4 regions of the Streptomyces sp. NPDC004111 genome follow, and region 1 is predicted to be linked to each of the others. Evidence: riboswitches for the same ligand, from Rfam matches in the RefSeq annotation. Region 1 holds a riboswitch; each other region holds the start of a gene.
What was found. Region 1 has a riboswitch for cobalamin ahead of ACFYVL_RS19475 (prenyltransferase/squalene oxidase repeat-containing protein). Riboswitches for the same ligand answer to the same signal wherever they lie in the genome.
Positions count from the first base shown of each region.

Region 2: it holds a riboswitch for cobalamin, as region 1 does, so the genes downstream of both, ACFYVL_RS22305 (CbtB-domain containing protein) here and ACFYVL_RS19475 (prenyltransferase/squalene oxidase repeat-containing protein) in region 1, are expected to answer to the same signal.
Region 3: it holds a riboswitch for cobalamin, as region 1 does, so the genes downstream of both, ACFYVL_RS25930 (ribonucleoside-diphosphate reductase subunit alpha) here and ACFYVL_RS19475 (prenyltransferase/squalene oxidase repeat-containing protein) in region 1, are expected to answer to the same signal.
Region 4: it holds a riboswitch for cobalamin, as region 1 does, so the genes downstream of both, ACFYVL_RS03430 (ribonucleoside triphosphate reductase) here and ACFYVL_RS19475 (prenyltransferase/squalene oxidase repeat-containing protein) in region 1, are expected to answer to the same signal.

Region 1 is NZ_JBIAMU010000009.1:190,065-197,569, reverse strand. It holds gene ACFYVL_RS19485 (hypothetical protein) at 1-145, opposite strand, end outside; gene ACFYVL_RS19480 (MBL fold metallo-hydrolase) at 329-1,402, shown strand; cobalamin riboswitch at 1,445-1,595, shown strand; gene ACFYVL_RS19475 (prenyltransferase/squalene oxidase repeat-containing protein) at 1,685-2,938, shown strand; gene ACFYVL_RS19470 (SCO2322 family protein) at 2,995-3,651, shown strand; gene ACFYVL_RS19465 (energy-coupling factor transporter transmembrane component T) at 3,648-4,883, shown strand; gene ACFYVL_RS19460 (ABC transporter ATP-binding protein) at 4,880-6,583, shown strand; gene ACFYVL_RS19455 (ECF transporter S component) at 6,580-7,449, shown strand.
Region 2 is NZ_JBIAMU010000011.1:151,227-158,731, reverse strand. It holds gene ACFYVL_RS22330 (alkaline phosphatase family protein) at 1-861, shown strand, start outside; gene ACFYVL_RS22325 (HAD-IIA family hydrolase) at 953-1,732, shown strand; gene ACFYVL_RS22320 (hypothetical protein) at 2,394-2,936, shown strand; gene ACFYVL_RS22315 (class F sortase) at 3,026-3,709, shown strand; gene ACFYVL_RS22310 (CbtA family protein) at 3,667-4,470, opposite strand; gene ACFYVL_RS22305 (CbtB-domain containing protein) at 4,488-4,706, opposite strand; cobalamin riboswitch at 4,738-4,882, opposite strand; gene ACFYVL_RS22300 (GAF and ANTAR domain-containing protein) at 5,259-6,038, opposite strand; gene ACFYVL_RS22295 (ANTAR domain-containing protein) at 6,098-6,859, opposite strand; gene ACFYVL_RS22290 (glycoside hydrolase family 6 protein) at 7,177-7,505, shown strand, end outside.
Region 3 is NZ_JBIAMU010000014.1:1,692-9,196, forward strand. It holds gene ACFYVL_RS25930 (ribonucleoside-diphosphate reductase subunit alpha) at 1-1,870, opposite strand, end outside; cobalamin riboswitch at 2,013-2,155, opposite strand; gene ACFYVL_RS25935 (GNAT family N-acetyltransferase) at 2,215-2,715, opposite strand; gene ACFYVL_RS25940 (YbdD/YjiX family protein) at 2,839-3,048, opposite strand; gene ACFYVL_RS25945 (carbon starvation CstA family protein) at 3,045-5,204, opposite strand; gene ACFYVL_RS25950 (GntR family transcriptional regulator) at 5,749-6,588, opposite strand; gene ACFYVL_RS25955 (extracellular solute-binding protein) at 7,010-7,505, shown strand, end outside.
Region 4 is NZ_JBIAMU010000001.1:767,082-774,586, forward strand. It holds gene ACFYVL_RS03430 (ribonucleoside triphosphate reductase) at 1-1,648, opposite strand, end outside; cobalamin riboswitch at 1,645-1,798, opposite strand; gene ACFYVL_RS03435 (NUDIX domain-containing protein) at 2,128-2,634, shown strand; gene ACFYVL_RS03440 (hypothetical protein) at 2,869-3,054, opposite strand; gene ACFYVL_RS03445 (class I SAM-dependent methyltransferase) at 3,163-4,080, opposite strand; gene ACFYVL_RS03450 (cytochrome P450) at 4,077-5,411, opposite strand; gene ACFYVL_RS03455 (hypothetical protein) at 5,833-6,201, shown strand; gene ACFYVL_RS03460 (ABC transporter ATP-binding protein) at 6,248-7,192, shown strand; gene ACFYVL_RS03465 (ABC transporter permease) at 7,183-7,505, shown strand, end outside.

The sequences.
Region 1 (7,505 bases):
GGGCGGGCCGGCCGTGCGGGGCGGTGGTGCGGGGAGCGGCGGCGTGCGGGGCGGTGGTGCGGGGGGCGGTGGTGCGGGGGGCGGTGGTGTGCGGGGCGGTGGTGCGGGGGGCGGTGGTGTGCTGGGTGTGCGTCGGGTTCGTCATGCGTCGATCTTGTCCGCGTACAGCCATGCGGCCCATCCGGGACAACCACGGGGCACCCCCGACAACGACCCCGAGAATCCTGGGGGTCGACACCCGCACCGTCCCCCACCTCGCACTGGAACCCGTTCTAGTTATAGTGACCGCAAGGCAAGTCCCGCACCACTCGCGACAGTTGGGGGAGCCATGACACAGGTGACCGAGCACGGCGGCGGCGTCTGGAGCATCAAGGTCCCGATCCCGGACAACCCCCTCGGCCACACCCTGGTGCACCTCGTGGACACCGACCGCGGGCCGGTGCTGATCGACACCGGCTGGGACGACCCCGCCTCCTGGGACACCCTGACCGCCGGGCTCGCCGCCCTCGACGTACGCGTCGCCGACGTGCACGGCGTGGTCATCACCCACCACCACCCCGACCACCACGGCCTCTCCGGGCAGGTGCGCGACGTCTCCGGCGCGTGGATCGCCATGCACGCCGCCGACGCCGAGGTGGTCCGCCGCACCCGCGGCGCCGAACCGGACGTCTGGCTCGACTACCTGACCGCCAAGCTGGCCGCCGCCGGGGCCCCCGAGGACCACCTCGGTCCGCTGCGCGCCGCCCGCGGGTCGGGGCGGATGCGCACGCTGCCGGGGCTGCGGGCGGCGCTCCCGGACCGGGAGATCGTGCCCGGGGAACTGCTGCCGCTGGCGGGCCGCGCGCTGCGCGCCGTATGGACCCCGGGCCACACGCCCGGCCATGTGTGCCTGCATCTGGAGGAGGAGCACCCGGCCGGTCTGCCCGGCCACGGGCGGCTCTTCTCCGGTGACCACCTGCTCCCCGGCATCACCCCGCACATCGGCCTGTACGAGGACCCGGACGACGACGCCACCGGCCCCGACCCGGGCGGCCGGCTCCGTTCGAGCGCGGGGGACCCCCTCGGCGACTACATGGCCTCCCTGGAGCGGATCGCCCGGCTGGACGTCGCCGAGGTGCTGCCCGCCCACCAGCACCCCTTCACCACCCCGCGCGAGCGCGTCGAGGAACTCCTCGCCCACCACGAGGAACGCCTCGCCGGGCTGCGCGCCCTGCTGGCCGCGCCCCTCACGCCCTGGCAGCTCGCGGAGCGGATGGAGTGGAACCGGCCCTGGGAACAGATCCCCTACGGCTCGCGCAACATCGCCGTGTCCGAGGCCGAGGCCCATCTGCGCCGACTGGTGAAACTGGGACACGCGGAGGCCGTACCGGGCAGCGATCCGGTGACCTACACGGCGGTGTGACGGCGGGGCGGCGGCGGCGCGACGGCGGGCCCGACCCCGGACAGGTCGGTAGAGTGTGCGAGTCGTCATCATGCCCGTACGGGAGAAGCCGGTGCGAATCCGGCACTGACCCGCAACCGTGATTCCCATCGCGCGCGATCCCTCGCCGCGGTGCGAAGAGTCGGAACGCCCGGCCCGCATGACTGGCACGGCACCGTCGAGGTAGAGGTACACGGGGCCGGTGCCGCGGTGCCTGTCGAAGGGGTCCGTGCCCGGCCGCCCTTCAGGAGAGGCACCACCGACATGACCCTTCGCCGCAGCGCCGCAGCGCTCGCCGCAGCCGCCGTTCTCGGTGCGGTGGCCGCTCCGGCCGCCTCCGCCGCGCCGGCCCCGTCGCCGGTGGCGATCCCCTCGGGGCTGTACGGCAAGAGCGACCCGACGTACGACGGTGTCTTCCGGCAGTCCCTCGCCCTGCTCGCCCAGCAGACCGTCGGAGTGAAGCCGGCCACGAAGGCGGTCGACTGGCTGGTGGCCCAGCAGTGCGACAACGGCGGCTTCCCCGCCTTCCGGGCCGACGCGAGCAGGCCCTGCGACGCGAAGGTGCTGGTCGACACCAACGCGACGGCCGCCGCCGTACAGGCGCTGAAGGCGCTCGGCGGGCAGGACGCCACGGTGAAGAAGGCCGTGGGCTGGCTGAAGTCCGTCCAGAACAAGGACGGCGGCTGGCCCTACTCCCCCGGCACGCCGAGCGACGCCAACTCCACCTCGATCGTGGTGGGCGCCCTGGTCGCGGCCGGTGAGCGGCCCAAGGACGCCATGGGCAAGGACTGGAAGTCGTCGCTCGACGCACTGCTGGCCTTCCAGGCGGACTGCGCGGGCAAGGCGGAGAACCAGGGCGCCTTCGCCTTCCAGCCCGACAAGGCGGGGAAGAAGTTCCCGAACGCCGACGCGACCGCCGCCGTGGTGACCGCGGCGGCCCAGAAGACGATGGTCGTCGCCCCGGCCAAGACCAACGAGGAGCTCAAGCCCGCGGCCGACTGCGAGGCGGGCATGACCTCCCCCGAGGCCGCCGTGGACGGTGGCTCCGACTACCTCGCCCGGCTGCTCGCGAAGAACGGTCAGCACCTGATGTCGGCGATGCCGGGCGCCGAGGACAAGCCCGACTTCGGCAACACCGCGGACGCCACGGTGGCGCTGGCCGCCGCGGGCCACCGGGACGCCGCCGCGAAGCCCGCCCAGTGGCTGGCCCGCAACGGTGCGGCCTGGGCGAAGCAGACCGGTCCCGCCGCCTGGGCCCAGCTGGTCTTCGCCGCGCACGCCACCGGCATGGACCCGCGCTCCTTCGGCGGCACCGACCTCGTCGAGCAGCTCAACGCGACCGGCCCCGCGCCGCAGGCGAAGCAGGCCGCGGAGGACGCCGGGAAGAAGGACGAGGCGAAGAAGGACGACACGGGCGGCTCCTCCGCCACCTGGTGGGTCGTCGGTGTCGCCTTCGTGGCGAGCATGGGCGCGGGCTTCCTGATCAGCGGCCGCAACAAGAAGAACCAGCAGCTGTGAGCCGGACCGCCGCGGCCCGCCGCGCGAAGTGCGCCGCACCGCTGCTCGCCGTGGCGATGGGGCTGGGCGCGCTGCTGCCCGCGGGCGCCGCAGCGGCGGCGGACCAGGGCTCCGGCTACCGCTACTGGTCGTTCTGGGAGCGTGACGGCGGCACCTGGACGTACGCGACCCAGGGAGCCGCCACCACCCGTCCGGCCGACGGCGCGGTCCAGGGATTCCGGTTCGCCGTGAGCCAGGACTCGCAGGACGCCGCCAAGCCGCGCGGGGAAGCGGGCTTCGAAGCGATCTGCGCCAAGACCCCCGCCCAACCGGGCAGCAAGCGCCTCGCCCTCGTGCTGGACTTCGGAACGCCGCAGGACGCCCCGGACGGCGAGACGCCGCCCGCACCGCGCGGCGTGTGCGCCCGGGTGGGCGAGGACGCGACGACCGCCGAAGCGCTGGCGGAGGTGGCCAGGCCGCTGCGCTACAACAACGCGGCGCTGCTCTGTGCCATCGCCGGCTACCCCAGGACCGGGTGCGCCGACCAGGTGAGCGGAACGTCCTCGCAGAACGCCGAGCCGTCCGCGCCCGCTCCCACCGCCGACTCTCCTTCCGCCTCCGCCTCGCAGGACGACGGGGGCACGGGCCCGTCCGCCGGTGTCCTGGTCGGACTCGCCGCCGTGCTGGCGCTGGGCGCCGCCGCCGTGTGGCAGGCCCGCCGCCGTCGGGGATGAGCGGCGCGACGAAGCCGGAGGGCAGCACCCCCTCCGGCCGCCGCGACCCGGCCGGCAGGGGCACCGGCCGACCGGTCCGCGGGCCGGCCGGTCCGCTGCGGGCCCCCGCCGCCAGCCGCAGCAACGCGCTGCACGCCGGGGCCTGGTGGCTGTGGGCACTGGGACTCGCCACGGCCGCCTCCCGCACCACCAATCCGCTGCTGCTCGGGCTGATCGTCGGCGTCGCCGGGTACGTGGTCGCGGCCCGGCGCACGGACGCGCCGTGGGCACGGTCGTACGGCGCCTTCGTCAAGCTGGGCCTGATGGTGCTGGTGATCCGGCTGGTGTTCTCGGTCTTCCTCGGCTCGCCGATCCCGGGACAGCATGTGCTCCTCACCCTGCCGGAAGTACCGCTTCCGGACTGGGCGCAGGGGGTGCGGCTCGGCGGGCGGGTCACCGCGGAACAGCTCGTCTTCGCCCTGTACGACGGCCTCAAGCTCGCCACCCTGCTCATCTGCGTGGGCGCGGCGAACGCGCTGGCCAACCCGGCCCGGCTGCTCAAGTCGCTGCCCGGCGCCCTGTACGAGGCGGGGGTGGCGGTCGTCGTCGCGATGACCTTCGCGCCGAACATGGTCTCCGACGTCGTACGGCTGCGGACCGCCCGGCGGCTGCGCGGCCGGCCCACCGGCGGGGTGAGGGCGCTGCTCCAGATCGGGCTTCCGGTGCTGGAGGGTGCGCTGGAGAGGTCGGTGGCGCTGGCCGCTTCGATGGACGCCCGGGGGTACGGGCGCACCGCGCAGGTCCCGCCCCGGGTGCGGCACCTGACGACGGTGCTCACCCTCGGCGGACTGCTCGGGGTGTGCGCGGGGGCGTACGGGCTGCTCGCCGCGCAGGGTGCCGGGTACGGCCTGCCGGTGCTGCTGATCGGGCTGGCCGCCGCGATGGCCGGGCTGCGGCTCGGCGGGCAGCGCAGCGTGCGCACCCGGTACCGGCCGGACCGGTGGGGGGTGCGGGCCTGGCTGGTCGCCGGGTCGGGGGCGGTCGTGGCCGCGTCGATGATCTGGGCCGCCTCGTACGACCCGCAGGCCCTGCACCCGGGGGTGCTGCCGCTGGTGGCGCCGCAGTTCCCGGTGTGGCCGGCGCTGTCGGTGCTGGTGGGGCTGCTGCCCGCGGTCGTGGCCCCCGTACCGCCCGCCCTGTCCCCGCCGTCCGCCGCCTCCGTACCGCCCGCTGTCAGAGGAAAGCAAAAGTGATCCGGTTCGAGAACGTCTCCGTGCGGTACGAGGGTGCTGCCGCGCCCGCGATCCAGGGCGTCGATCTGACCGTCCCCGAGGGTGAGCTGGTGCTGCTGGTCGGCCCGTCCGGGGTCGGCAAGTCGACCCTGCTGGGCGCGGTGTCGGGGCTGGTGCCGCACTTCACCGGGGGTGTGCTGAGCGGCCGGGTCACCGTCGACGGCCGGGACACCCGCACCCACAAACCGCGCGAACTGGCGGACCTGGTCGGCACCGTGGGCCAGGACCCGCTGTCGCACTTCGTCACCGACACCGTCGAGGACGAACTGGCGTACGGCATGGAGTCGCTCGGCATCGCCCCCGACGTGATGCGGCGCCGCGTCGAGGAGACCCTGGACCTGCTCGGCCTCGCCGATCTGCGCGACCGGCCGATCGCCACCCTCTCCGGCGGCCAGCAGCAGCGCGTGGCCATCGGGTCCGTGCTGACCAGCCACCCGAAGGTCCTCGTGCTGGACGAGCCGACGTCCGCCCTGGACCCGGCCGCCGCCGAGGAGGTCCTGGCGGTGCTGCAACGGCTGGTGCACGATCTGGGCACCACCGTCCTGATGGCCGAGCACCGCCTGGAGCGGGTGGTGCAGTACGCGGATCAAGTCGTCCTCCTTCCGGGTCCGGGGCTCGCCCCTGTTCTGGGGGAGCCCGCCGAGGTGATGGCGGTGTCGCCGGTGCACCCGCCGGTGGTGGGGCTGGGGCGGCTGGCCGGCTGGTCGCCGCTGCCGCTGTCGGTACGGGACGCCCGGCGCAGGGCCGCCCCGCTGCGGGCCGAGCTCGCCGACCGCCGCCCGGCCCCGTTCACCGCGCCGCCCGCCGCCGCACCGGTCGCCGAGACCGAGCACCTGGTGCTGCGCCGCGGCCGCATCGAGGCACTGCGCGAGGTCACCCTGTCGGTGCGCCCCGGCGAGACGGTCGCGCTCATGGGCCGCAACGGGGCCGGGAAGTCGACCCTGCTGAACGCCCTGGTCGGCATCCACCCGGCGACCTCCGGCCGGGTCCTGGTCGGCGGGCGGACCCCGGCGAAGACCTCGCCGCGCGAGATGGTCCGCCGGGTGGGCCTGGTCCCGCAGGAGCCACGCGACCTGCTGTACGCGGACACGGTCGCCGCCGAGTGCGCGGCGGCGGACCACGACGCGGGCGCCGAACCGGGCACCTGCCGCGCGCTGGTGAGCGCGCTGCTGCCGGACGTGCCGGACTCGACGCATCCGCGCGACCTGTCGGAGGGGCAGCGGCTGGCGCTGGCCCTGGCCCTGGTGCTGACCGGGAGGCCGCCGCTGCTCCTGCTGGACGAGCCGACCCGCGGTCTGGACTACGCGGCCAAGGCCCGGCTGATCGGCCTGCTGCGCACGCTGGCCGCGGAGGGACACGCGATCGTGCTGGCCACCCATGACGTGGAGCTGGCCGCCGAGCTGGCGCACCGGGTGGTGATCCTCGCCGACGGCGAGGTCGTCGCGGACGGTCCGACACCGCAGGTGGTGGTCTCCTCCCCGTCCTTCGCCCCTCAGGTGGCGAAGATCCTGGCACCGCAGGAGTGGCTGACGGTGCCGCAGGTGGCGGCGGCACTCGAAGGCCCCCGCACGGGTGACCCTCGCCCCGGAACCGCACGGCCCGGTGACACGCGGCCCGGCGACACGCGCTCCGGTGGAACCCCGTCCGGCGGCACGGCGTGAAGGGCCCGACGCAGGACCCCGGGGGCCCGGCCCGTCCCGTGCGGCTGGGGCCCCGGTCCGTCGCCGCGCTGGTCCTGATCAGTCTCGTCGGGGTGGTCGCCTTCGGGTGGCCGCTGCTCGCGGACTCCGCCGCCGGGCTCGCCCACTCCAAGGACGCCCCCTGGCTGTTCGCCGCGCTGCTGCCGCTGCTGGTCGCGGTGGTGGTGGCGACGATCTCCGACTCGGGTCTGGACGCCAAGGCCGTAGCGATGCTGGGCGTGCTGGCCGCGGTGGGCGCCGCCCTTCGTCCCCTCGGGGCGGGCACGGCCGGCCTGGAGCCGATGTTCTTCCTGATGGTGCTGAGCGGGCGGGTACTGGGGCCCGGCTTCGGTTTCGTCCTCGGGTCGGTCACGATCTTCGCCTCCGCTCTGCTGACCGGTGGGGTGGGGCCCTGGATGCCGTTCCAGATGCTGGCCATGGGCTGGTTCACGATGGGCGCCGGACTGCTGCCCGGCTGGGAGCGGCTGCGCGGCCGGACCGAAGTGGCGATGCTCGCTCTCTACGGGGCCGCCGCCGCCTTCTTCTACGGCACGGTCATGAACCTCCAGGGCTGGACCTATCTCGGTGGGCTCTCCACCGGTGTCTCCTTCGTGCCGGGCGACCCGGTGCACGAGAACCTCGTCCGCTTCCTCGCGTACTGCCTGGCCACCTCGGTCGGCTGGGACCTCGGCCGGGCCGTCCTGACGGTCGTCCTGACGCTGACGGCCGGCCCCGCCCTGCTGAAGGCGCTGCGCCGGGCCACCCGGCGAGCGGCCTTCGAGGCCCCGGTCGCCTTCGAGGACACGGCCCGGCTGTCCGGGAAGCCGACGACGCCGCCACGTCCGTAGCGCTCGGTCCGACAACACCGCCACGTCCGTAGCGCTCCGGCCGACAGCGCCGCCGC
Region 2 (7,505 bases), on a different contig from region 1:
CAGATCCTCACCGCCGTCAGGTCCCGTGCCACGTACGGCGGCGAGGACTGGCTCGTGATGATCACCGCCGACCACGGGCACACCGCCACCGGGGGCCACGGCGGCGACAGCTGGGACGAGCGGCAGACCTTCCTGATCGCGAGCGGTGGCGGGCTGCCCGCCGGCACCACCCGCCACGACGTGCGGATGCCGGACGTCGCGGTCTCGGCGCTGCACCACCTGGGGGTGCCCCTCGACCCGGCCTGGGGGCTGGACGGGCGGGCCGTCCAGCAGCAGGTGCCCGACGCCTTCGACGCGCTGCGCGGCACGCTGCAGAAGGCGGTCGACGAGAGCGGGATCGGGTCCGAGGTGCTCGGCTTCACCCACACGCCCCCGGCCGGCTGGCGGATCGACAACTCCCGGATGGGCACGGGCGGGGTCACCGAGTGGCGCGGCTGGGCCTTCACCACGGACGAGTTCTGGACCAAGGCCGAGAAGGGCCAGCAGCGGGAGCTGAACGTCCGGGCCCGCAACGTCTTCGCGGTCGCCGACGGCGACGAGTGGAGCGACCGGACGGTCACCGGAACCTTCGACTCCACGCTGATCAGCCCGGCGTTCCCGGTCACCGCGGGGGCCGCGGCCACGCTCACGTACACCACGTACTACCGGCAGGAGGCGCCGCAGAAGGGCGAGGTGCTGGTGTCGTACGGCAACGGGGCGCCGGCCGTCGTGAAGACGTACACGGCCGACACCTCCTCCCGGGTGGAGAGCGTCCGGCTCCAGGTCCCGGCGGGCGCCACCACCGCGCGGGTGCACTTCCGGTACACCGGCGGCAACAACTGGTACTGGACCGTCGACGCGGTCTCGGTCAAGGCAGGCTGACGTGGCCGTACGTTGATTAGGCTGGGGGCGTGCACAAGGTCGTGCGCGCCCCCCTTCGCTCTTTTTGACCGCGTACGAGGAGTTCCGTCAGATGGCAGAGCGCAAGCCGATCGAATCCTGGCTCACCGACATGGACGGAGTCCTCATCCACGAGGGCGTACCGATCCCCGGCGCCGACGCCTTCATCAAGAAGCTCCGGGACACCGGCAAGCCCTTCCTGGTGCTGACGAACAACTCCATCTACACCGCCCGCGACCTGCACGCCCGCCTCGCCCGGATGGGCCTGGACGTGCCGGTGGAGAACATCTGGACCTCCGCGCTCGCCACCGCCCAGTTCCTGGACGACCAGCGCCCCGGCGGCACCGCGTACGTGATCGGCGAGGCGGGCCTGACCACCGCTCTGCACGACATCGGCTACGTCCTCACCGACCACGAGCCGGACTACGTCGTCCTCGGCGAGACCCGTACGTACTCCTTCGAGGCCCTCACCAAGGCGATCCGGCTGATCAACGGCGGCGCCCGCTTCATCTGCACCAACCCCGACGAGACCGGCCCCTCGGCGGAGGGCCCCCTCCCGGCGACCGGCGCCGTGGCCGCGCTGATCACCAAGGCGACCGGCAAGGACCCCTACTTCGCGGGCAAGCCCAACCCGCTCATGATGCGGACCGGACTCAACGCCATCGGGGCGCACTCCGAATCCAGCGCGATGATCGGCGACCGGATGGACACGGACGTCCTCGCCGGACTGGAGGCGGGGATGGAGACCTTCCTGGTCCTGACCGGTCTGACCGGCAAGGACGACATCGACCGCTACCCGTTCAGGCCGTCCTCGGTGGTCGACTCGATCGCGGACCTGGTCGACCGCATCTGACGCCTTCGGTGGCGCGGGACTGTGTCGCTGTGAGGCTGCCGCGCGCAGGGCTGCATTGATGCGGCTACCGCTGCGCGAGCGTGGCGTGCCCCGTCAGGGGCGCGGGTCTGTGCCACTGTGCGGCCACCGCCGCGCGGGCGCGAGCAGCCTTGCCCGTCCGGTGCAGGAGTGCCCCTTCAGGGGCGCGGGGCTGTGTCACTGTGCGGCTACCGCCGCGTGGGCGCGAGCAACCTCCCCCGTCCGGTGCAGGAGTGCCCCTTCAGGGGCGCGGGGAACTGCGCGAGCAACCACGCTCCTCCCTCACACCCCCACCCACCCCTGGAGGGCCCGCCACCCGGGGTCCGGGGCGGAGCTCCGGTTTCGGGAAGGGGCGGGGTGGGGTGAGGCTCCGCGCAGCGGCCATTCCGGTGCGGAGCGGCGGGCCGGGCGGGGCCGGAGGGTTCGGCTCCGCCGGGGGCCGCCCCCTTGCCCGCCCGTTCCGCCCCCGGGGGGCGGCCCCGCCGCCCAAGGGGGCTCGGGCGGGGGAGTGAGCGGGCGGCCCCCCGTCGCCCAAGGGCGCGGCGGTGGGGGCCGTCGAGGGCCCGGACGGCGCAGTTTGGGGGGGGCTGGGGATGCGGGAAGTGCCGCATGCGTGGATCTTCGAAGTACCAGGAGGTTCACAATGCGCTCAACGCAGCTCACTCTCTGCGCAGGTGCGGTACTCGCAGCGGTACTCATCCCCGCTTCCCCCGCCCTCGCCGCCGCCACGGAGAACGAAGAGACCCACGGCAGCGTCACCGTCACCCCGTCCACCATCGCCGCGGGCGGGGAGGTGGACCTGCGCATCAGCGTGTGCGGCGGCAGAACGGCCATCGGCACGTCCGAGGCGTTCGCCGAACCCGCGAAGTTCCACCCCGCCGCCGACGGCGGCCTCTTCGCCGAGGCCCGGATCCGCTCCGACGCCTCCGGCCGCGACTACGGCATCCACGTCAAGTGCGAGGACGGCCCCGGCACCGCCAGCGGCAACGTCACCGTCGTCCACCACCGGGTCCACCCGACCGCTCCCGTCCGCGCGGGCGGCGGCGGTACGGCCCTGGCCGCCGAGTCGGACGGCCCCGGCACCCCGCACACCCTGATCGGCCTCGGCCTCGCGGGTGTCGCCGCCGTCGCCATCGCGGGACGGTCGGTACGCCGCCGCCGCAGCGGCGCCGCCCCCACCGACTGAGGAACCCGCGGCAGCACATCCAGTACATCCAGCACACCCAGCACATCCAGTAAATCCAGCAGGACGGCAGGGAGAGGAGAGGACCGGACATGAGCGATGACCACGCGTCCGGCAAGGGCCGGATGCTCACCGGTGTCGCCTGGGCGGTACTGCTCCTCGGACTGTGGCTGTGGGGCCGCGACCTCACCGACGGGCCGGGCGGCATATCCGCCCCGACCACCGGTGACGTGGCCGCGGTGGGACGCCCACTGCTGCAGGTCGAACTTCCCGAGGCGCACGACCCGGTGACCGGGGCGAAGCCGCACCGGCTGGACATCCCCTCGCTGGGCATCGCCGCCCCCGTCGCCCCGCGCGGTCTCGACGCCTCGGGCGCCGTGGACCCGCCGCCGTACGAACAGCCCACCACGGTCGGCTGGTTCGGGGACGGCACCCGGCCGGGCGCACGCGGTGTCGCCCTCCTCGTCGGGCACGTCGACACCCAGAGCAAGCCCGCCGTCTTCTACGGACTGAGCTCCGCCCGCCCCGGCGAGCGGATCAAGGTCACCGGGGCGGACGGTTCCGTCACCGAGTTCACCGTCGACGACGTCCAGGTCTTCAGCCGGGACAAGTTCGACGCGAAGAAGGTGTACGGCGCGCACCAGGACGGCCGCGCCGAACTGCGGCTGATCACCTGCGGCGGCACGTACGACCACAAGGCCCGTTCCTACACCGCCAACGTGGTCGTCTCCGCCTACTTGACCGGCGCCACCGAGGCCCCGGCCGCCAGGTCCTGAGCCCGCGCCGGTGCGCCGGCCCGTGCCGCGGCCCGCAGCCCGAGGCCCCCGAACACCGCCGCGAAGACCACCCACAGCAGCAGCTGCGAGCCCAGCGACAGGACGCGGAAGTCCCACAGCAGGGCGGCCGGCACCGGGACCTCGTCCGGGTTGTCCGGCAGCAGGAACAGCACCGCGAGGGTGGCGGCCCCGGTCAGGAAGACCGCACCGTGCCGCAGCGGCTCGGCCCGGCCCGCGAGACGTACGTACACCTGCCAGGCCAGCAGCATGCCGAGGATGCCGATCACGACGGCGGCCAGCCACAACTGCTGCCGCTCCCCGACGGTGTTCGCGTCGCCGACCCCGGGCGGGGCGGCCGGGTAGCGCAGTCCGGGCAGCAGGGCCACCGCGACGAACGCGGCGGCGCAGAAGGCCAGCGCCCGCGGCCAGGCCCGGACCAGGAACCCGGTGCGGCGGTGCACCAGCGCGTAGGCGACCGCGAACAGCGCGCCCATGGCGAGGCCCGCGACGATCGCCGTGACGACCAGACCGAAGTGCTGCTGGCCGCGCGAGAACAGCTCCTCGTGGTGGTCGGCGACGGCGCCCGCCGCCGCGTGCGCGTGCTCGGCCGCCTCCGCCTTCGCCGAGCGCGCCTCTTCGAGGACGATCGCGCGGTCCATCACCGGTTCGGCCAGCAGCAGTGAGAACAGGCCCGTGACCAGGCCTGCGGCCCCGCCCGCCGCGAGGGAGCGGCCGAGCAGGGTGAGAGTGGGGTTGCTCATGGTGCGTCCGGCCCCGATCAGTGGCAGGGGGCACCGAAGAGGTGCCGGCCGTCGTGCGAGAACTCGTGCAGGTAGCTGCCGGTGGCGGAGATGATGTGGCCGTTGTCCATGAACACGGCGTACAGCGCGATCAGCGCGACGATCACCGCGGCGACGAGGATCAGCAGATCCCGGGTGCGGGTGGTCGCGGACGCGAGATCGCCGCTCTGGGCGGACTGCTGGGCAGACGCAGACATTAGGGTGGTGCCTCCTTCTGGGGTTTCCACGCCCCATGAGCAGGAGGACGACGGGTCAGTTCCTGACTTCCACACCGTGGCAGGTGTGGTCACAGTGGCGGGACCGCCCCGGAATCGCACCGGAGTTCCTGTTCACCGTCGCCTCGAAGTGTGGAGTTGTCCTCCGGAGAGTCCCAGCCTGGCAGTGCACTGTCAATGGCGCCCCGGGAACGCCCGCCGGGGACGGCACGGGAAGGGGCGGCGGCACGGGAGGGGGGACGGCACGGGAAGGGCAGGAGGGGCGGCGCGGGGCACCGGGAACGTTTGCGACAGCACCTGGCCCGGTCGGCTGCTCGCTCCCCCCGGAGCCGCCGACCGGGCTGGTCCTCGACCGCACGCGCACGGACTGCGGGAGAAGCCCGGCGTCTGTGCGGGAGGTTCTGGAAAGTCCAACTCGGCTCTACGGGCCGGGGGCTGGGGCCTCAGGAATACTCTAGAGCGGGCAAGCCCCGTACTCCATAGGGTAATTGACGCAAAGTCACTGCAAAGTCGCTCCGAGTGTCCCGTACGGCCTCACCGGGCCCTCTGCTCTCCGCTCCGGCCCCCGCCCGGCTTCCCGGCGGGCACCGACGCCACGTCCAGGCTGCCCCGTACGAGATCCATCGCCACTTCGGACACCGGCCGCCCGGCGCGCTCCGCGTGGCTCCGCAGCGCGTCGAACGCCTCGTCCACCGAGAGCCCCCACTGTTCCGCCAGCATGCCCTTGGCCTGGTCCAGCCGGACCCGGCCGGTGAGCGCGGACTGGACCTGACCGGCCAGCAGCTCGTCGTGCCGGACGGTGCGCTGCTGGAGGACGCCCAGGGTCGCGGTGTCCGCCAGCGCCTGCGCGAGCTGCAGCTCCTGCGGCGCCGTACCGGCCCCGTCCGGACCGGCGAAGAGGTTCAGCGCGCCGATGACCGTCTCGCGCAGCCGCAGCGGCACCGCGTACGTCGACCCGAAGCCGTACGCCGCCGCGCGCGGCGCGAACACCGGCCAGCGCTCCCGCGCCGCCGCGGACGACAGCGCGAGCGGCGCGACCGGCCGCCGGCCCCGGAAGCAGTCCAGGCAGGGGCCCTCCTCCTGCTGGATCTCCAGCAGGCCGAACAGCCGGGCGCGCTCGTCGGAGGACGCCACCGCGCGCAGCTGCCCGCGCTGGTCGGTCAGCATCAGTCCGGCCGCCGACACGTCGAGCAGCTCGACGCAGCGGGCCGCCGACCAGTGGAGGAAGTCGATCACGTCGAAGTCGTCGACCAGGGTGTCGGTGGCCTCGACGAAGGCCGTCGCGATCTTCTGTTCTCGGCCATAGCTGTCCATGCGTTGTCACCCACATCTGTCGTGCTGCCGGGTGGCCCGCGCCGGGCGCTGCCACAGGATCATCGTGCCTGCTCCGTACCGTCGCCGTCCTGGAGGGCGCCGTCCTGGGTGAAGAGCAGCCGACGGGCCACCACGTCCGCCGCCACCTCCAGGATGGGCCGTTCGGCGGCGTACGCGTACGCCCGCAGCCGGGCCAGTGCCACCGCCGGAGACACCGCGAGCCGTACCGCGATCATGCCGGTGGCCTGGTGCACCTCGGCACGGTAGAGCGCCGCGTCCTGCGCCAGCCAGCCGCCGGCCTCCGGCGGCGGACCGGTGCCCTCCCCGGCCGGCGCGCCGGGCGCACTGTCGAGCAGGGTGAGCGTCAGCGCGTCGGCGAGGACCAGCACGTCGGTGAGGGAGTCGTCCGCGAGCGGGCCGGGGGCGTCGCGGTGACAGGTCAGCGACCCCACCAGGATCGCCCCGATCTGCAGCGGCACGGCGAACACGGCCCGCAGCCCGAGCTTCTGCGCGGCGGGCAGGAAACCCGGCCACCGCCCCCCGGGAACCCGCTCCAGGTCGCCGTCCAGCACCAGCCGGCCGGTGCGCACCGCGTCGGGCCCCGGCCCCTCGCCGAGGGTGAACTGCAGGTCTTCGAGGGCCGCCGCCCGCGGCCCGGAGAGCCACACCGGCTCACCCTGGAGGTCCTCCACGACGAGGGTGACGGCGAGCCCGTCCACCCCCAGCGCCAGGGCGCAACGGCGGGCGAAGGACTCGTCGAGCACGGCGGTGCGGTGCAGCGCCAGCTCGTCGAGCAGGGCGGTCATACGGGCGGTGGCCACGCCCTCCTCCTGAAGGTTCCCGACGAGTTCCCGAGCGGTCCCCGGGCGGACAACTGTGAAGAGTCCTGAAGAGTCCTGCGAAGTGCCTCGCGGCGGGCAGCCAGGAGTGCTTCATCGTAGCCGTGTGCCCCCAAAGAGGCAGGTTGAACGCGGTGCAACAGCTCAGCGACGAAGCGGGCGCGGCTGCTGAGGGTGACCGCTGGTGTGTCAGGATGGATTCGACCGGTTGTGTCCGGGCAGGGGCGCCTGGGGGGTTGCCTCGGAATCAAGTCAGCTTCGAGACGGTCAGTCTTCACAAGGCGCCCAAGGGGGAGTCGATGTACGGCAGTTACAGCGGACGTGTGCGAGCACTGGGAGCGGTCGCGGTGGGGGCCGCCCTGCTGCTCACCGGCTGCTCCTCGGACGGTGGGGACGGCGGCTCGGGCGGGGGCTCGGGGAGCAACGCGCCGGTGTCCCAGCAGCCCAAGGGCAACGACCCCTTCTGGGTCAATCCGGACTCCAAGGCGGCCAAGGCGCTGGCCGAGGAGAGCGACAGCGGCAAGAAGGACCTGATCCGGAAGATCGCCCAGCAGCCGGCCGGCGAGTGGCTGATCCCGGAGAACGCCAAGGAGCAGGCCAAGGGCTTCACCGAGGCCGCCGCCAAGGC
Region 3 (7,505 bases), on a different contig from region 1:
TGGACGCGATGGTGGCGGTCGGGGCGATGGCCAGCAGGAGCGAGTTGCGCATGCCGGTCCGGGTGATGCGGGCGCGCAGGGCGTCCCAGCGCTCGGGCCAGGCGGACTCGACACCGTAGTGGTCGGGGTGCAGGACGCCGCGGGCGGTGCGGGTCTTCTCCCAGGCGGGGAGCGGGCCGCTGCGCTCGGCGAGGTCGCAGGAGGCCTCGTACGCGGCGAGCATGATGCGCTCGGCGATCCGGGTGGAGAGCGCCGCCGCCTGCGGGGAGCCGAAGGGGAGCTTCAGCTGGAAGAAGACGTCCTGGAGGCCCATGGCGCCGAGGCCGACGGGGCGCCACTTCGCGTTGGAGTTCCCGGCCTGCTCGGTCGGGTAGAAGTTGATGTCCACCACGCGGTCGAGGAAGGTGACGGCGGTGCGGACGGTCTCGTCGAGGCGGTCCCAGTCGAGGTCGCCGGCGGCGGTGTCGACGAACGCGCCGAGGTTGACCGAGCCGAGGTTGCAGACGGCGGTCTCGCCGTCGTCGGTGACCTCCAGGATCTCGGTGCAGAGGTTCGAGGAGTGCACGGTGTGGCCCGGCTCCGCCGTCTGGTTGGCGGTGCGGTTGGAGGCGTCCTTGAACGTCATCCAGCCGTTGCCGGTCTGCGCGAGGGTGCGCATCATGCGGCCGTACAGCTCGCGGGCCGGCATCGACTTCTTGGCGAGCCCGGCGGCCTCCGCCTCGCGGTAGGCGGCGTCGAACTCCTCGCCCCACAGGTCCACCAGCTCGGGGACGTCGGCGGGGGAGAAGAGCGACCAGGTGCCGTCCTGGTCCACCCGGCGCATGAACTCGTCCGGGATCCAGTGGGCGAGGTTCAGGTTGTGGGTGCGGCGGGCGTCCTCGCCGGTGTTGTCGCGGAGTTCCAGGAACTCCTCGATGTCGGCGTGCCAGGTCTCCAGGTAGACCGCTGCGGCGCCCTTGCGCCGGCCGCCCTGGTTCACGGCGGCGACGGAGGCGTCGAGGGTCTTGAGGAACGGCACGATGCCGTTGGAGTGGCCGTTGGTGCCGCGGATCAGGGAGCCGCGGGCGCGGATGCGGGAGTACGAGAGCCCGATGCCGCCCGCGTGCTTGGAGAGCCGCGCGACCTGGTGGTAGCGGTCGTAGATCGAGTCCAGCTCGTCCTGGGGGGAGTCGAGGAGGTAGCAGGACGACATCTGGGGGTGGCGGGTGCCGGAGTTGAAGAGCGTGGGGGAGGAGGGGAGGTAGTCCAGCCGGCTCATCAGGCGGTACAGCGAGGCGACCTCGGCGAGCGCCCGCTCGCTGTCGTCCTCGGCCAGGCCGGAGGCCACGCGCAGCATGAAGTGCTGGGGGGTCTCGATCACCTTGCGGGTGATCGGGTGGCGCAGCAGGTAGCGGCTGTAGACGGTGCGCAGGCCGAAGTACTCGAACCGGTCGTCGCCGGCCAGGTCGATCAGTGCGTCGAGCGCCTGGGCGTGCCGGGCGACGAAGTCCGCCGTGCGGTCCGCGATGAGCCCTTCGCGGTGGCCGACGGCGACGGAGCCGGAGAAGGCGGTGACGCCCTGGCCGGCCGCCTCGTCGCGGATGGTGCGGGTGAGGAGGCGGGCGGCGAGGCGGGAGTACGCCGGGTCCTCGGAGATCAGTCCGGCGGCGGACTCGGTGGCGAGCTCCCGCAGTTCGGCGGCGTCCGAGCCCGCGTGGCGGCCGCGCAGGGCGGCGGCGGCGACCCGGCCGGGGTCGGTGTCGGGCAGGTCGGCGGTCAGGTCGGTCAGGGTGCGCAGGAGGGCGGTGCCGGGGGCGTCCTGACCGTCCTGCTCCTGGCCGCGGGGCTGACTCCGCTCGGCGGTGGCCGGGTCGACTGGCGCGATGGTCACGTGGGGGCTCTCCCTCGCTCGGCGCCGTGCCTGCGGGGGGAACGAGGGCGCGCGGGCGCACGGCTGCCCGGCAGGGGGCGCACGTCGCCTGGCGTCCACTGGCCCTACCGCGAGGCCCGGACGTATCGGTGTCCGGATCGGTCGAACCGGACGCGCTGTCGGCAGGTCCTCGGACTTTGGCGGTACGCAAAAGCGCACAGGGCATACCGTTGCGGGACAGTTCCGGATTCGCACCGGATTCCCCTGCGGCGACAGCGAGGACGAGCATACATGTGGGGGGTGGTTCGTGGCGCACCCACCACATGTTGTGTCGCGTGCCGCGGCCGTGAGCCGCCGGAGAGGCTCTAGAGAGCCTTCTCGTATGTGAAGAGGCCCAGTCCCGGCACCGGTTCCCAGTCCCTGCCGGGGGTCCGTACGAAGCCCAGGCGCTCGTAGATCCGGTGCGCGCCGCGCATCGCCGGCTGGGTCGACATCACCAGCCGTACGACCCCTTCCTCGGCCCTCGCGCGGGCGATGCAGGCCCGTACGAGGCTCTCGCCGGCCCCGCGTCCGCGGCCCGCGTGGGCGACCGCGAGCATCCGGAACTCGGCCTCGCCGGGGACGGCGATGTCCTGGAGGGGGCTGCCCTGGGGGGCGTAGGTGACGGTGCCCAGGAGGGTGCCGTCGGCGTCGACGGCGACCAGCAGCTCGGCCTGTGCGGCCCTGGAGGCGGCGTCGCGCAGTACGCCGAGGTACGGGTCCTGCGCGCCCCCGGAGAGGAGGCCGTCGTCGAGGTAGGCGCGGGCGGTGATGTCGCCCACTTCGGAGTGTTCGGCGGGTTCGGCGGGGCGGATGTGAATGTCCATGCCGGTGAGTGTGCAACGGCGAAGGCCCGGTGTCCCAGCCCTTTGTGAGGGGCGGGACACCGGGCCGGAGCGCCCGGGGAGGTCCGGCGCCGTCGTGGGCGGGGGACCTCCGGGCGAGGCGGCTCAGCAGCAGCGGAAGCCGTCGCGCGGGTCGCCCTCGCGGGCGTCCGTGCGGCTGCGCTCGAAGGCGCGGCGGCTCATCACGGGTGCGTCGGGGTCGTGGGCCGCGGCGTGTGCGACGTAGCGGTCGTACGCCGCCTCGCCGGTCAGCTCGCGCACGTACCAGCGCAGCCGGCCGAGGCGGTGGCGTACCGCCGAGGTGTTCACGGTCATGCGTGCTCCTCGCTCCTGCGCGGGCCGCCCTCCGGTCCGACGCCCGCCGCGGCCAGTTCCGCCTTCTCCTCCTTGGTGGCGATCAGGGAGGCGGGGGCCACGTACCGGGACTCCACGTACGGCGTCTCGCTGAGCTTGATGCCCTCGGGGTGGCGGATCGCCTTCAGGATGGCACGGCCGGCCTCGAAGAGCACGACCAGGATGAGGACGGCGAACAGGATCGAAAGGACGCCGTCCACCGTGGAGTTGGTGACGATGGTCTCCATCTGGTCGCGGTTCTTGGCGAGTCCGACCTTGTCGAGGCCCTTGTCCAGGGCGCTCTGGTAGACGTCGCGCTGGGCGAAGAAGCCCACCTTGGGGTCGGCGGAGAAGATCTTCTGCCAGCTCGCGGTGAGGGTGACGGCGACGTCCCAGAGCAGCGGAACGGCCGTCACCCAGGCCCACTTGAGGCGGCCGGACTTGACCAGGAGGGTGGTGCAGACGGCGAGTGCGACGGCGGCGAGGAGCTGGTTGGCGATGCCGAACAGCGGGAAGAGCTGGTTGATGCCGCCGAGCGGGTCGTGGACGCCGACCCACAGGAAGTAGCCCCAGGCGATGACGACGATGGCGCTGGAGATCCAGATGCCGGGCTTCCAGCTGACGTTCTTGAACGGCTTGTGGAGGTTGCCCAGCATGTCCTGGAGCATGAAGCGGCCGACCCTGGTGCCGGCGTCGAGCGTCGTCAGGATGAACAGCGCCTCGAACATGATGGCGAAGTGGTACCAGAAGGCCTTCATGGCGGTGCCGCCGAACGCGGCGGAGAAGATCTCCGAGAGGCCGAGCGCGAAGGTGGGCGCGCCGCCGGTGCGGTGCAGCAGGCTGGCTTCCTCGACGTCCTTGGCGGCCTGCGCCAGGTCGTTGGGGGAGATGGTGAAGCCGAGGTTGCCGACCGCCTGCGAGGCGGCCTGCACGGTGTCACCGACCACGCCCGCGGGCGAGTTGACCGCGAAGTAGAGGCCCGGGTCGATGATGCAGGCGGCGATCAGCGCCATGATCGCGACGAACGACTCGACGAGCATCGAGCCGTAGCCGATCATCCGGATCTGGGTCTCCTTCTGCACCATCTTGGGCGTGGTGCCCGAGGAGATCAGCGAGTGGAAGCCGGAGAGGGCTCCGCAGGCGATGGTGATGAAGACGAACGGGAAGAGCGAGCCGGCGAAGACCGGGCCGGTGCCGCTGGTCGCGAACTGGGTGATGCCGTCCATCTTGAGCGTCGGCAGGGCGATGAGCACGCCGATCGCCAGCAGCGCGATCGTGCCGATCTTCATGAAGGTGGACAGGTAGTCGCGCGGGGCGAGCAGCATCCACACCGGGAGGACGGAGGCCAGGAAGCCGTATCCGACCATCCAGATGACGAGGGTGCCGGGCTCCAGGGTGAAGGTCTCCGCCCAGGAGGACTCGGCCACCCAGCCGCCCGCGACGATCGCCAGCAGCAGCAGGGCGACCCCGATCACGGACACCTCGGTGACCCGGCCCGGTCGCAGGACGCGCAGGTAGAGGCCCATGAAGAAGGCGATCGGGATGGTCATGCCGATGGAGAAGACGCCCCAGGGGGACTCGGCGAGCGCGTTCACGATGATCAGGGCGAGCACCGCGAGCAGGATGATCATGATGGCGAAGACGGCGATCAGGGCCGCGGCTCCGCCGACCGCGCCGATCTCGTCCCGGGCGATCTGGCCGAGCGAGCGGCCGTCGCGGCGGGTGGAGAAGAACAGCGTGACCATGTCCTGGACGGCACCGGCGAAGATGACGCCCGCCACGATCCAGATGGTGCCCGGCAGGTAGCCCATCTGCGCGGCGAGCACCGGGCCGACCAGGGGGCCCGCGCCGGCCACGGCCGCGAAGTGGTGGCCGAAGAGGACGCGCCGGTCGGTGGGGTGGAAGTCGACGCCGTCGTTGAGGCGTTCGGCCGGGGTGGCGCGGGTCTTGTCGACCTTGAGGACCCGGTTGGCGATGAACTTGGAGTAGAAGCGGTAGGCGATGGCGTACGAGCCGAGGGCCGCGGCCAGCATCCAGGCCGCGGACACCTCTTCGCCGCGGGACAGGGCGAGCACGGCCCAGCCGACCGCGCCGACCACTGCCACCAGGCCCCAGATCAGCATGGACTTCGGGGTCATCCTGGCGCGCGGGATCCCGCCGCCGGGGCCAGGCCCGGCCCCTGTCTCGATGTCGGCTGTCGGTCTCGGCTCTGTCATGGCGATCCGTCCCCTCGCGCGATCTTCCCTCGTGACGTGCGCGAAATCTAGGGGCTGCGACCGCGCCGCGTAACCCCCTGTCCGCATATCGGTACGGAAACGGGGCGACCACCGCAGGTCAGAGGCGTACCAACGTCAACCGGCCGGGCCGGGCCGGGCATCGGCGGACGGCCGTGCGGCGACGCGGCGCGACGGGTGCGACGAGGGCCCCGACGATTTCAGGCATACCTGTCCACGGACGGAGGGCCGGAAGGGTTCACCGCGGGGGCGGTTTTCGGCAGACGGGCTCGCGTTTCGGCAGACGGGCTCGCGGCGGGGCGGGCGGCGGCGGGGTCGGGCGGCTGTCGGGCCGGGCGACGGCGGGGTCGGGCGACGGTGGGGCCCGGCGACGGCGGGGCCGGGCGACGGCTGGGCCCGGGGCGGGTGGCCCGGGGTCCCGGACGCGCCGCCCGCACCGTCCGGCCGGTCAGTCCTGCGGGCGCTGGAGCCTGGCGACGAACTTGTAGCGGTCGCCGCGGTAGACCGAGCGCACCCACTCCACCGGCTCGCCGCCGCGGTCCAGCGAGTGCCGCGAGAGCATCAGCATCGGCAGCCCGACGTCGGTGCCCAGCAGTCCCGCCTCGCGCGGGGTGGCCAGCGAGGTCTCGATGGTCTCCTCGGCCTCGGAGAGGTGGACGTCGTAGACCTCGGCGAGCGCGGTGTAGAGCGAGGTGTACTTCACCAGCGAGCGGCGCAGCGCCGGGAACCGCTTGGCGGACAGGTGGGTCGTCTCGATCGCCATCGGCTCGCCGCTGGCCAGCCGGAGCCGCTCGATGCGCAGCACCCGGCCGCCGGTGGTGATGTCCAGCAGGCCCGCGAGGGTGTCGTCGGCGGTGACGTACCCGATGTCCAGCAGCTGGGAGGTGGGTTCGAGGCCCTGGGCACGCATGTCCTCGGTGTACGAGGTGAGTTGGAGCGACTGTGAGACCTTCGGCTTGGCGACGAAGGTGCCCTTGCCCTGGATGCGCTCCAGCCTGCCCTCGACGACCAGTTCCTGGAGGGCCTGGCGGACCGTGGTGCGGGAGGTGTCGAACTCGGCTGCCAGAGTGCGCTCCGGCGGCACCGGGGTGCCGGGCGGCAGGGTCTCGGTCATGTCGAGCAAGTGCCGCTTGAGGCGGTAGTACTTGGGGACGCGGGCGGTGCGGGTGGGCGCGCCCGTGGTGGGCGCCGGGTCGCTCTCGGTGACCGTGCCGGTCCCGGCGGCGTGGCTGATCGGCGTGCCTTCCACGGTCCCCGTGCCTTCCGTGCTTCCCCCGTCGGTGGTCATGGTGCTCCGCCTTCCCGGTTCCTGCGCTGCTGCCGTCACCGGCTCCTCCGTCTGTCGCGGCTCAGAGCGATCGGCACACGGGGGTCGGTCTCCCGTGTGCCGGCCGGTCTCTCATGGATGGTGGCACGGTCCGCCGCGCGGAGCTCGGGCTCCGCGCGATTCCTTCTTATACACCGCGTCGCCCGGGGACGCGGTGGCCGCAGGGGCCTGTGGGGCCTTCGGCGACACCCCAGGTGTCGGTCCGATAACGGACGCATCGCGGCGTCTTACTCACCCTTGACACCCCAAAAGGTCTAGGCCAAGCTCCGGGTACTGGTCTAAACCATTAAAGACCAGGTCCCAGTCCCACAGGCCGTACTTCGTGCGTTGTCCTCGCGGTGGGCAGGGGGTTTCAGGCATCCCTGAGCAGGAGAGTGGCGTAATGAAGCGCAAGCTCATCGCGGCGATTGGCGTCGCCGGCATGTTGGTCAGCGTCGCGGCGTGTGGCGGTACGGACAGCAAGGACGACGGCAAGAAGGCCGGCGCCGACGGCTTCAAGGGCGAGACCCTCACCGTCTGGGCCATGGACGGTTCGACCCCGCCGAACTGGACCAAGGACCTCACCGCCGAGTTCGAGAAGAAGACCGGCGCCAAGCTGAAGTTCGAGGTCCAGAAGTGGGAGGGCATCCAGCAGAAGCTGACGACCGCCCTCTCCGAGGAGAACCCTCCCGACGTCTTCGAGATCGGCAACACGCAGACCGCCGCGTACGCCAAGACCGGCGGCCTGGCCGACCTGGGCGACCTCAAGAAGGAGATCGGCGCCGACTGGGCCGAGAACTTCAACAAGGCCTCGGTCGTCGACGGCAAGCAGTACGCCGCCCCGTGGTGGTTCGCCAACCGCGTCGTGGTCTACAACAAGGCCGTCTTCAAGGAGGCCG
Region 4 (7,505 bases), on a different contig from region 1:
TCGGGGTCACCGTCAGATAGGGCAGCGAGAACCGTTCCAGGGAGCGCCGCACCAGGTTCCGGCAGGCCTCGGCGGTGGAGACGCGTTCGGACAGGTACAGGTGCAGGACGGTGCCGCCGGTGTACTTGGTCTGGAGCTCGTCCTGCCGCTCCAGGGCCTCGAAGGGATCGTCGGTCCAGCCCACCGGCAGCTGCGAGGAGTTGGTGTAGTACGGGTTGCCGTACGGGCCCGCCTGGAGGATGCCGGGGAAGCGGCGCCGGTCCTCCTTGGCGAACCGGTACGTGGTGCCCTCGGCGGGGGTGGCCTCCAGGTTGTAGAGGTGGCCGGTGCGCTCCTGGAACTCGACCATCCGCGCCCGTACGTGGTCCAGCAGCCGGACCGCGAGCGCGTGCCCCTCGGCGGCCGTGATGTCGTGCGCGTCGCGGGTGAAGTTGCGGATCATCTCGTTGACGCCGTTCACGCCGATGGTCGAGAAGTGGTTGCGCAGGGTGCCCAGATAGCGCCTGGTGTACGGGAAGAGGCCCTGGTCGATCAGGTCCTGGACCGTCACCCGCTTGATCTCCAGGCTCTGCACGGCGAGTTCGAGGAGCCGGTCGAGCGCCGCGAACAGGCCCGCCTCGTCGCCCGGATGCAGATGTCCCAGCCGGGCGCAGTTGACGGTGACCACGCCGAGCGAGCCGGTCTGCTCGGCACTGCCGAACAGGCCGTTCCCCCGCTTCAGCAGTTCGGTGAGGTCGAGCTGGAGCCGGCAGCACATCGAGCGGACCATGCCGGGCTCAAGACCGGAGTTGAGGAAGTTCTGGAAGTACGGCAGTCCGTACTTCGCGGTCATCGCGAACAGCCGCGTGGCGTTCTCGCTCTCCCAGGGGAAGTCCCGGGTGATGTTGTACGTGGGGATCGGGAAGGTGAAGACCCGGCCCGCCGCGTCACCGGCCGTCATCACCTCGATGTACGCCCGGTTGATCAGATCCATCTCGGCCTGGAGCTCCCCGTACCGGAAGTCCAGCTCGACGCCGCCGATCACCGGCACCTGGTCGCGCAGGTCGGCGGGGCAGGTCCAGTCGAAGGTGAGGTTGGTGAACGGCGTCTGGGTGCCCCAGCGCGAGGGCACGTTGAGGTTGTGCACCAGCTCCTGCACGCACTGGTGCACCTGCGCGTACGACATGGAGTCCTGGCGCACGAACGGCGCCATGTACGTGTCGAAGGAGCTGAACGCCTGGGCGCCGGCCCATTCGTTCTGCAGGGTGCCCAGGAAGTTGACGATCTGTCCCACGGCGGAGGAGAAGTGCCGCGGCGGCGCGGAGTCGATCTGCCCCGCGACCCCGTTGAACCCCTCGGTCAGCAGGGTGCGCAGCGACCAGCCCGCGCAGTAGCCGGACAGCATGTCCAGGTCGTGGATGTGCAGGTCGCCCTCGCGGTGGGCACGGCCGACGGCCTCGGGATACACCTGGTCCAGCCAGTAGTTGGCGACCACCTTGCCCGCGGTGTTCAGGATGAGTCCGCCGAGCGAGTAGCCCTGGTTCGCGTTGGCGTTGACCCGCCAGTCGCTGCGGTCCAGGTACTCGGTCACCGAGTCCACGGCGTCGATCTGCGTCACGTCGGCCCTCCCACGAGGCGTCCGGGGTGTGTGCCTGCGGTCGCGCGGGATGCGCGGCCGGGGCCGGCAGGTATCGGACTCGGGCCCGTCCGCGGGCCCACACCGTTGCGGGGCAGCTCCGGATTCGCACCGGATTCCCTGTTTCCTCGGCCGCGCACACGAGGGGTGCGCCGACGCCGAACCGACCTTTAGGACACTACATCTTGTGCTGGTCCGACACGCCCGGTACGACATGTGGGGGTTCGTTGGGCCCGGAAGGTGAGGACCTTCGTCCCGGGCGAGGGGGGGGCAGGCCGTGCCCGGTCAGGTGCGGTCGGTCTCCTGCGCCCAGCGCCGGCTCCACGCGTCCAGCGGCGCCCGAGCAGGTCGAGCGCGGCCATGACCGGGCGGCCCGACTCCGAGCCCCGTACCGGTGTACCGGGGCGGGGCGGGCCGGCCGCCGTCCCGCCGTCGCCCCGCCCCGGTGCCCGGGGATCCGGCCGTCCCGTAAACCCGGTGGCCGTCGCGTGCCGTCTCGTTAGGCTGCCCGGATGTCCGAGATGGAGAAGTACTCCCGCCGTGCCGCCCGCGTTCTGCTCTTCGACGCCGCCGACCGTCTGCTGCTGCTGAAGTTCCGTGTCGACCCGGACGTGCCCGCCGGCGGCCACGGCTGGTGCGCGCCCGGGGGAGGGCTGGAGGACGGCGAGAGCGAGGCCGAGGCGGCGGCCCGGGAACTGCGCGAGGAGATCGGCCTCGCGGTGACCCCGGAGGCGGTCGGGCCGAAGGTCGCCCTGACCGCCGGGTACGCCGACCTCGGCTGGGCGGAGGGGATGTTCCAGGACAACTTCTTCCACCTCAGGGTGACGGGCCACCAGGTGGATGTCAGCGGCCAGGGGGCCGAGGAACTGCGATACCACGCCGGGCACCGCTGGTGGACGCTCGACGAACTGGCCGCCAGCACCGAGCGGATCCACCCTCTCGGCCTGTCCGGCCTGGCGCGCGATCTGGTCGCGGGCCGGATACCGGCCGAGCCGGTGCGACTGCCCTGGCACCACTGAGGCCGCCCGCCGCACCCGCCGCATCCGGCTCGTGGAAAGGGGCGAGCCCGGCATCAGGGTGGTGGTGGGCTGATGCCGGGCTCTGGTCGAACCGGAGAGGCACTCTTCCCAGGGCGGCGGGACGGTCGCGTTTCCGCGTCCGGCCTCGATCCGCGTTCGACCGGATCAGAGTAACCGGTGTGCGGACCTCTTTTCCCCCGGGGTGCCGTTCGGGTTCGGGACGGGGCAGCGCCGTCAGAGGCGAGGGCGGCGGCTGAGGGCGATTCCGGCGAGCAGGAAGACGGCGCCGATCACTCCCGCGACGACGGCCGCCGTGGTCTGGGTGGGCTGCTGGCTGGCGTTGAGCACGGCGGTGACCACGCCCATCACGCCGCTGATGTAGCAGAAGATGGTGATGAAGATCTTGACGTTGGGGTGCATGGCGACTGTTCCCATCGGATCGGTTGCGGGTTTGAGGGCTTGCGGCTCGGGGGCTGGGGGGCTCGGGGGCTTGCGGGTTTACGGATTGCGGGGCCGGTCCGCTCGCGTTCAGCGGGGCGGTGCGGGCGGGGTCGCCGGTGAGTGCGCCGGTGCGGGCGCAGTCGTGGGTGCGCAGGCCGGTGCCGTGCCCGCGGCGGTGAGGCCCAGCAGCATCACGTAGGCGTCGGGGTCGGTGCGGAAGCGGTTCCAGCGGTCCGCCGCCAGGGCGAACTCGCCCAGCGAGAGGGCGCCGGAGGCCACCAGGGGCTGGAGCCGCCCGGGGCCCAGGTGCGGGGCGAAGTCCGCGGTGGGGCGGTCGTCGTTGGTGGTGGCGAACGGCCGCAGGACGACGTCCGCGCAGCCCGCCCCGCGCAGCAGCCGGGTGAGCCGGCGGCCGATGGCGCGGTCCCCGCCCGCCGCCTCCTGCGCCTTCGCCAACTTGGCGTGCACCGAGGCCAGTTCGGGGAACGCCGGATCGGCGAGGCCCCAGCACGAGGCGTCCACCTCGGTGACGACCAGCAGGCCGCCGGGCCGTAGTACACGCAGCGCCTCGGCCAGCGCCGGGCGCGGGTCGGCCAGGTGCTGGAGTACGTAGCGCAGCAGTACGTACCCGGCGCAGGCGTCCGGGAGGGGGAGCGCGGCGGCGTCCGCGACCAGGAGTTCGGCCCCGCAGCCCGCCGCGTGCGACAGCAGGCCGCCGTCGATGTCCACGGCGGTGACGGACAGCTCGGGGTGGGCGGCCCGCAGCCGGCGGGTGACCGCGCCCGAGCCGGCGCCGACCTCCACCAGGGGGCCTCGGGCGGGGTCGAGCCCCAGCTCGTGCAGGATGCGCAACTCCTCGGGAAACGACAGGTCCGCCTGCGCCTCCAGCCGGGCCAGTTCGCCGGTCAGGCCGCCGGAGGTGGTCGCCGCGGGGTCGTAGGAGCCGCCCGGCGGGGCCGGGGCAGGCGCGGAGGAAGGGGCCGGGGCGGGCGGGAGCGTGGTCATCGCGGGGTCACCGTCATTCGCATTCCGTGTTTGGGGCGCAGGGTCACCAGGGCCTCGGGTTCCACCGGGAAGCCGGGTTCGAGGGCGAGGTCGGCCGACTGGAGGAGGGTGGCCAGCACCAGCGTGGCCTCGACCAGGGCGAAGTGGCGGCCGATGCAGGTGCGTTCGCCGCCGCCGAACGGGAGGTAGAGGTGGCTGGGCAGATCGGGGGCGGTGAAGCGGGCCGGGACGTAGTCGTCGGGGCGCTCCCAGAAGTCCGGGTGGCGGTGCAGGACCCACTGGCTCACGCAGACCAGGGCCCCGGCCGGGACGTCGTAACCGTCGAGGACGTCGGCGCGGGCGGCCCGCCGGGAGATCAGCCACACCGGCGGGTAGAGCCGCATCGCCTCCTCGATGGCGCGGCGGCAGTGCGGCAGGGCGGGGAGGTCGGCGGCGGTCGGGGTGCGGCCCGCCAGTACTCCGTCGAGTTCCACGCGGAGCAGGGCCGCCTCGGCGGGATGCCGGTCGAGGAGGTAGAGCGTCCAGGTCAGGGCCTTGGCGGTGGTTTCGTGACCGGCCATGATCAGGGTGAGGACCTGGTCGCGCAGGTCGATGTCGTCGAGTTCGCCGATCATCGTGTCCATCAGCGTGCCCCGGCCCGCGGCGTCCCCTCCGGCGGCCCGGCGGGAGGCGATCACGGTGCGGGCGACGAGCTGGAGGAAGGACCGCGCCTGTACGTATCCCCGGCGGCGCAGCGCGGTGTCCTGGGGGTCGGGGTCCGGGTCGGGTACGTAGTGCCCCATGAAGAGGTTCGCCGCGTCCACCGCCCGGCCGAAGCCCTCGCCCGCCGCGCCCAGGTCCACGCCGAGCACCGCCCGGGTGAGGATCGCCAGGGTCAGGGAGGTGAGGTGGTGCTCCACCGGGAGGGCGGAGCCGGGTTCCGCGGCCGACCGCCAGCGCTCCAGGAGGGCCCGGGTCTCCTCGGTGATGATGCCGTCGAAGGTGGTGACGGCGGTGCGGCGGAACGCCGGTGCGCAGAGCCTGCGCTGCCGGGCCCACTCGGCGCCGTCGCTGGTGAGCAGCCCGTTGCCGAGCAGTGGGCGCAGCATCGCGTCGTCCGGGGTGTTCGCCTTGGTGTAGTTGGCGACGTTGTCCTTGAGCACGTGCCTGGCCAGGTCGGGGCGGTGCAGCATGTAGACGCGCTCGCCGTCGCCGACGTGGCTGGTGAGGTCGCCGTACTCGCGGTTCATGCGGGTCACGAAGGCCAGTGGGTCGGCGCGCATGGCCGCCATGTCCACGGGTTCTGCGGGCCCCGGCGGCACGGTGGCCGCCGGTGCGGTGGTGGGTGTCACGTGAACCTCCGTGAAGAGCGGGGCGGCCGGGTGCGCGGGGGCCGGTACGCAGGGCCCCGTACGCAATCCCGAATCCGCATTGCGTATGCGGCGTAAGTAATTCCGTAATCGTCGCGGAATTGCCGCTACCGCCCTCCGGGCACGCGCTCGGAAGGCGGGTGACGTGAGAGTATGCGTTTCCCGGCGGGCGTCAACCGGCCGAAGAACAAAGGTGGTTGATTAACCGTAACGCCGGTCGGTGTTCTGCTCAATGCTTATTCGGAACGGTCAGGGGCGACGCACAATACGTCAGGCCCCGGGGGTTTCGGATTACGTTTCTTTGCGTCTTGGCCGGGCCGTCGAATTCATGTGAATGTTTGTCCGTCGCCGGCACAACGACCGAATCACCAGAACAAGAAACGCCAGACAAGGGAGAGTTCGCATGTCTCTGGACCCCCAGCAGCGGGCAGAATTCGTCAACGCGTACACCCGTGTGCTCATCAGCTCCTGGTCCGACGAGGCGTTCGCCGCCCGGCTCCAGTCCGACCCGAAGGCCGCGCTGGCCGAGGCCGGCCTGGAGATCCCCGAGGGCAGCGAGATCGTCATCGTCACACAGGCCCCCGAGGGTCACCAGGAGGGCAACCTGGACGTCCAGGTGTCCCTGTGGGAGCTCGGTCTGGCCACCGGACGCTACGAGTTCCACATCCCCGAGACGCCGACCGTCGACGCCGCCGAGCTGAGCGAGGGCGACCTCTCGGACGTCGCCGCGGGCTGCAACTACTGCTGCTGCCCCTGCTGCTGCTGCACCTGATCAACAGGTGTGAGCGCGCCACATTCCCACTTCGCTGGAGTGATCCATGCCCACTGCGCAGAAGGCGCATCCGGTTTCCGTCCGCGGTCTCGTCAAGCGCTACGGCGACACCTTCGCGGTCCGCGATATCAGTCTCGACATTCATCGGGGTGAGGTATTCGCACTGCTCGGGCCGAACGGCGCGGGCAAGACCACGACCGTCGACATACTGACGGGCGTAAGACGGCGCACCGGCGGAGAAGTGCGGGTCCTCGGCCGTGATCCGGCCGAGGACCCGCGGGAATGGCGCGCGAGGATCGGCGTGGTTCCCCAGTCGACGGGCGCCTATGTCGATCTGAACGTCCGGGAGGTCGTCGCGCATTTCGCGGCGATGTACCCCGCACCGCTGCCGGTGGGGCAAGTGCTGGACATGGTCGGCCTCGGCCGCCACCAAGCCGCACCCGCCCTGTCGCTTTCCGGCGGCCAGCAGCGCCGGCTCGACGTGGCCGTCGGCGTCGTCGGCGACCCCGAACTGATCTTCCTGGACGAGCCCACCACCGGGCTCGACCCGGTGGCCCGGCGCGAGGCCTGGGACCTGGTCCGCTGGTTCGCGGACCGGGGCCGCACCACCGTCCTGACCACCCACTACCTCGACGAGGCCGAGGAACTCGCCCAGCGGGCGGGCGTCGTCGTCGGTGGCCGGCTCGTCGAGTGCGGCACGCCCGCGGAACTCGGCGGACGGGACACCACCCCGGCCCGTGTCACCTTCCGCCGCTGCCACCGGCTCGCGGACCGGGCACTGCCCGACGGGCTGCCCGCCGGCACCGGGGTGGAGCAGCGGGGCGACGTCGTCACCCTGCGCACCCCCCTGCCCATGGGCGTGCTCGAAACGCTGCTGCCGTGGGCGCGGGAGGCGGGCGTGGCCGAACTCGCCGAACTGAGGGTGCACCGGCCCACCCTCGAAGAGATCTACCTCGACCTCATCGCGCGGGAGGCAGCCACATGTCCCTGACCAGAGCCGCCCAGCTGCGCGAGAGCCCCCGGGCTCCCGCGACGGCCGCACCGCCCCTCGCGGGCCCCGGCCCGGTGCCGGGGCTGCTGCGGGCGAGCGCGGCCCGCTCCTCGGTCGAACTCAAGGCGTTCTTCCGCAACAAGCAGTCCCTCGTCTTCACCCTGTTCTTCCCGGTGATCCTGCTGGTCGTGTTCGGTTCGATCTTCTCCGGGAAGGTCGAGGGCACCGACACCGACTTCCGCCAGGTGTTCATGGCCGGGGTGGTCGCGGCGGGCGTGATGAGCACCGCGTTCTCCGGCCTCGCCATCAGCGT